2 regions of the Caldalkalibacillus uzonensis genome follow, and region 2 is predicted to be linked to the other one. Evidence: a T-box and tRNA genes for the amino acid it is inferred to sense, from the RefSeq annotation. Region 2 holds a T-box; the other holds one or more tRNA genes.
The links. A T-box is a leader RNA that pairs with one kind of tRNA and senses whether it is charged. The one in region 2 lies ahead of pheS (phenylalanine--tRNA ligase subunit alpha), so its partner is inferred to be a tRNA-Phe.
Positions count from the first base shown of each region.

Region 1 (2,438 bases), on a different contig from region 2:
CATCAAGCTATTGCTCATCCGTCCCATCCATCGTGCCAAAATTTTGTTGGCCAAATATATCGCTGTACTGCTGTTTAGTATGTATATGATTGTGGTGCTGTTTCTCGGTTCGCTGGTGCTGGGGGGCGTGTTGTTCGGCTTTGAAGGATTATGGACCAATCCGGGTGGGGATTTCCTAGAGGACCAAGGATTAAGCGGTCTTTTGCAGCAATATGCGTTTGAGAGCATTCCGCTCGTAATGATGGTCACCTTTGCTTTTATGGTGGCTGCCGTTTTCACCAACAGTGCTTTGGCTATCGGCTTATCCATGTTTCTGATGTTTACTGGCGGACAGTTGGCTGTTTTATTAAGCCAGTATCCGTGGGTCAAATGGATCTTGTTTGCCCACTTTGATCTCAGGCAATATGTGGATGGGCTTCCCCTCGTTGAGGGCATGACCCTCTCATTTTCCTTACTGGTCTTATCTATGTATTACATCCTGTTTATCTTGGTGACTTGGTTAACCTTCATAAAACGGGACATCACCGCTTAGTCCTGCTGACGGTCTATGTTTTACCAGTCAAATGCCAATGACTGAGACGATTGATGGCGGAGGAAATATGGAAAAATTTATTGCCATTTGGCGGTTGACTTCACACTGAAGACATGTTATATTATTGTCTGTCGCCGCTGGTGAGACAAGAAAAAACGCAAGTTTTAAGCGGCGTTAAGACATGGAGAGGTGTCCGAGCTGGCCGAAGGAGCACGATTGGAAATCGTGTAGGCGGGGATAACCCGTCTCGAGGGTTCGAATCCCTCCCTCTCCGCCATATTAAATCAAAGATACATTTTACGTGGCCCGTTGGTGAAGTGGCTTAACACACCGGCCTTTCACGCCGGCATTCAGGGGTTCGAATCCCCTACGGGTCACCATTATGGAGGGTTAGCTCAGCTGGGAGAGCACTTGCCTTACAAGCAAGGGGTCGGCGGTTCGAACCCGTCACCCTCCACCACTTTCATAAGAATGACGCGGGGTGGAGCAGTCTGGTAGCTCGTCGGGCTCATAACCCGAAGGTCGCAGGTTCAAATCCTGCCCCCGCAACCAAAATATGAGCGCTACTACGTCGAATTTTCATCGATGGAAGCGAAAATCGTGGTACCCGCAGGGTGCAACCAATATATTTGCGCAACATGATACATTGTGGAGCTGTGGTGTAGAGGCCTAACATGCCTGCCTGTCACGCAGGAGATCGCGGGTTCGAATCCCGTCAGCTCCGCCATTTTATGTCTATTTAACTAACAGGGACTGCTAGTCACAAAGCAATTGACAGCATCTCAAAACGTGTGTTATATTAACAATTGTCTCTGGCTCGGTAGCTCAGTCGGTAGAGCAGAGGACTGAAAATCCTCGTGTCGGCGGTTCGATTCCGTCCCGAGCCACCACTTAAAATATGGATTAATAGCGTGCCGGTGTAGCTCAATTGGCAGAGCAACTGACTTGTAATCAGTGGGTTGGGGGTTCGATTCCTCTCGCCGGCACCATACGAAAATGTGGAGGGGTAGCGAAGTGGCTAAACGCGGCAGACTGTAAATCTGCTCCCTCTGGGTTCGGCGGTTCGAATCCGTCCCCCTCCACCATATTGCAGGGGCATAGTTCAATGGTAGAACGGCGGTCTCCAAAACCGCAAGTGTGGGTTCGATTCCTACTGCCCCTGCCACTCTATATAACATGGCGGCTGTGGCGAAGTGGTTAACGCACCGGATTGTGGCTCCGGCATTCGTGGGTTCGAATCCCATCAGTCGCCCCATAGTTTTACTGTTGGGCTGTAGCCAAGCGGTAAGGCAACGGGTTTTGGCCCCGTGATGCGCTGGTTCGAATCCAGCCAGCCCAGCCATTCTATGCGAGCGGAAATAGCTCAGGGGTAGAGCACCACCTTGCCAAGGTGGGGGTCGCGGGTTCGAATCCCGTTTTCCGCTCCATTTTTATACACACTTTTATATGTGATTTAAGTGGCGGCATAGCCAAGTGGTAAGGCAGAGGTCTGCAAAACCTTTATCCCCGGTTCGAATCCGGGTGCCGCCTCCATTTTAACTTTAAGTATGCTTCTTTCCTGTGAAAGAAGTTTTTTATTTTATGATTCCCAAAAATAGGTCATAAGTCGTGTACCTAATTGAAGAAAAAAATGGTAACATAATAGACAGGACATTGGTCCTGCTTCCAATTGCTTAAAAATTCAAATTCCATAATGCTTAAAAAACGCACAAGGGCAAAGCTACGGAAACGTAGTGACGCAAAGCTATAGGGGCTAAAGCAACATGCCATGCCAGCCAGCTGCCGTTTAAGAAAACAAACACACCTTCTTAAGCGGAGGTGTGTTTTCTATTAAACATATGAACTTAATTTCAAATTATAAAGATATGAGTGGAGAGGGTGGTTGTAGTGAAGCCGATTGAGTACC
Region 1 covers NZ_JAUSUQ010000017.1:49,637-52,074, reverse strand. Annotated here, with positions in the region: gene J2S00_RS17445 (DUF2705 family protein) at 1-532, shown strand, start outside; tRNA gene J2S00_RS17440 (tRNA-Ser) at 716-809, shown strand; tRNA gene J2S00_RS17435 (tRNA-Glu) at 836-912, shown strand; tRNA gene J2S00_RS17430 (tRNA-Val) at 917-992, shown strand; tRNA gene J2S00_RS17425 (tRNA-Met) at 1,008-1,084, shown strand; tRNA gene J2S00_RS17420 (tRNA-Asp) at 1,183-1,259, shown strand; tRNA gene J2S00_RS17415 (tRNA-Phe) at 1,347-1,422, shown strand; tRNA gene J2S00_RS17410 (tRNA-Thr) at 1,446-1,521, shown strand; tRNA gene J2S00_RS17405 (tRNA-Tyr) at 1,533-1,617, shown strand; tRNA gene J2S00_RS17400 (tRNA-Trp) at 1,624-1,697, shown strand; tRNA gene J2S00_RS17395 (tRNA-His) at 1,712-1,787, shown strand; tRNA gene J2S00_RS17390 (tRNA-Gln) at 1,800-1,874, shown strand; tRNA gene J2S00_RS17385 (tRNA-Gly) at 1,885-1,959, shown strand; tRNA gene J2S00_RS17380 (tRNA-Cys) at 1,992-2,065, shown strand; cyclic di-GMP riboswitch class I at 2,236-2,319, shown strand; gene J2S00_RS17375 (helix-turn-helix transcriptional regulator) at 2,420-2,438, shown strand, end outside.
Region 1: it encodes a tRNA-Phe, which carries the amino acid that the T-box ahead of pheS (phenylalanine--tRNA ligase subunit alpha) is inferred to sense. The anticodon was not compared.

Region 2 (2,438 bases):
CAGCACGGCATCATCCAAGCCCAGGTAGCTCAAGGCGTCTTCCCCCACTTGGGCATCTTCGGGCAAGACCATGATCCCTTGCTTATGTTCATCCGCAATAAAACGTTCATCAATACCCAGCTCCTGAGCGGAACAAATCATTCCCTCTGAGACTTCACCACGTAATTTGGCTTTTTTAATCTTAAAGTTGCCGGGCAAAACAGCCCCTACCTTGGCTACAGGCACTTTTTGACCCTGGGCTACGTTTTTGGCTCCGCACACAATCTGTACAGGTTCCCCTTCTCCCAAATCAACCCGGCACACGCTTAACTTGTCCGCATTGGGATGCTGCATCCGCTCTTGGACATAACCGATCACAACCTCTTTTATTTCCTCGCCGCGTTTGATCACCTGCTCCACTTCAATACCGGACCGGGTTAATTTTTCAGCCAGTTCCTCAGGTGAGATATCACTCAAGTCCACATATTGGCTTAACCAGTTATAGGATACCAGCATGCTACTTCCTCCCTCTCTTCATTCACTATATTCGCCCGAATTGGCTTAAGAAACGTCCATCATTGGTGTAAAAGTGACGGATGTCATCAATCCCGTACTTCAACATGGCAATGCGCTCCACACCCATGCCAAACGCAAAACCGGTATACTTATTGGGGTCATAACCTGCCCGTTCCAGTACCCAGGGATGAACCATACCCGAACCCAGGATCTCAATCCAGCCGCTGTGCTTGCAGACCCGGCACCCTGTTCCGCCGCACAAGATACATGAAATATCTACTTCCGCACTGGGCTCAGTAAAGGGGAAAAAGCTTGGGCGTAGGCGGATCTGCTGGTTTTGCCCGAACATTTCCCGGGCAAACTGTAACAAGATTCCCTTTAAGTCACTCATGCTTACGCCTTCATCCACATATAAACCCTCAATTTGCATAAATTGATGGGAATGAGTGGCATCATCTGTATCACGGCGGAACACTTTGCCCGGACAGATGATTTTAACGGGCACTTGCCCTTTCATTGCCTCCATGGTACGCACCTGCACAGGGGATGTATGGGTTCGTAGCAGAATCTCTTCAGTAATATAAAAAGAGTCCTGCATGTCCCGGGCGGGATGGTTTTTGGGCAAGTTTAACGCTTCGAAGTTGTAGTAATCAGACTCCACCTCTGGGCCTTCGGCAATTTTAAAGCCCATGCCCAAAAATATGTCCTCGATTTGTTCAATCACACCGTTTAACGGATGGGTTGTGCCTTCCCGGACCGGACGTCCCGGCAGGGTCACATCCACTTTTTCCTGCTGCAATTTTTCTTCCAGTTGCTTTTGTTCCAACTCACGGATACGCGCTTCCAACTCTTCTTCAATTTGGCGGCGAATTTCATTCGCCAGCTGACCCACTTTGGGGCGCTCTTCTGCCGGGAGGGCCCCCATACCCCGCAGCACTTCGGTAATCGGGCCTTTTTTGCCCAAGTACTTCACTTTGACCTCCTGTAATTGCCTTACTTCTTGTGCAGCACCGATTTGAGCCAATGCCTCATCTTTTAAGGCAAGCAGTTTATCTTGCATCTTGTCCACCCTTTCTTAAGTGATTGTGTTTTTGATCAACAGACTCATTCCAACTCAACTTTTTCCCTAAAACAGAAAAAAGTCTCTCCCTTTTAAGGGACGAGACTTCGCGGTACCACCCTTGTTAGCCAAACATTAAATCGGTTTTGGCATGTCTTGCTGCCACAAAACTTCTGGCTCACTTCATTGGCATAACGGAATTGACCCGGTCACTGCTACCCCGTTTCCTTAAGCGGAAAGGCTCACAGGACAGCTCCGGAGGGAATTCAACAGCTTCCACCTTAGAGATGCTTCCAGCCCAAGGCATCTCCTCTCTTGAAGGGGAGAGGACTGTCTACTCTTCTCCTTCACAGCTGATCACCATATGTTGTTGTAATAGGCACATATACTCATATTCAGAGATTTATTATAAGCAAAAAATACAACTTTGGCAAATCTAACCGGCTTCTTCTTTAACAAGGAAGGTCATTCATGCGTAAATCCGCTCCAACACCCGATCAGTCACCTGCTCCGGAGAACCGTCATATACTTTATGGCCCTGCGACAAGCCAATAATACGGTCGCAGTATGTTAAAGCCAGATTTACATCATGCAGATTCAGAATGGTAGTCATCTGTTCGCTGTGATGAATCTCTTTAATCAAATCCATGACCTGTCTGCTGGTCACAGGGTCCAGACTGGCCACAGGCTCATCCCCCAAAAGCAGCTTGGGCTTTTGCATCATCACCCTGGCAATGGCCACACGCTGTTGCTGGCCACCGCTTAACTGATCCACACGTTTGTGGGCCAAATGGCCAATGCCGACTCTCTCCAGAGCAGCCATGGCCTGCTCTTTCTCCTGGGCAGAGATGATACCCAGTACATTTTTCCAGAAGGGACGGTA
Region 2 covers NZ_JAUSUQ010000009.1:185,916-188,353, forward strand. Annotated here, with positions in the region: gene pheT (phenylalanine--tRNA ligase subunit beta) at 1-495, opposite strand, end outside; gene pheS (phenylalanine--tRNA ligase subunit alpha) at 521-1,555, opposite strand; T-box leader at 1,648-1,915, opposite strand; gene phnC (phosphonate ABC transporter ATP-binding protein) at 2,025-2,438, opposite strand, start outside.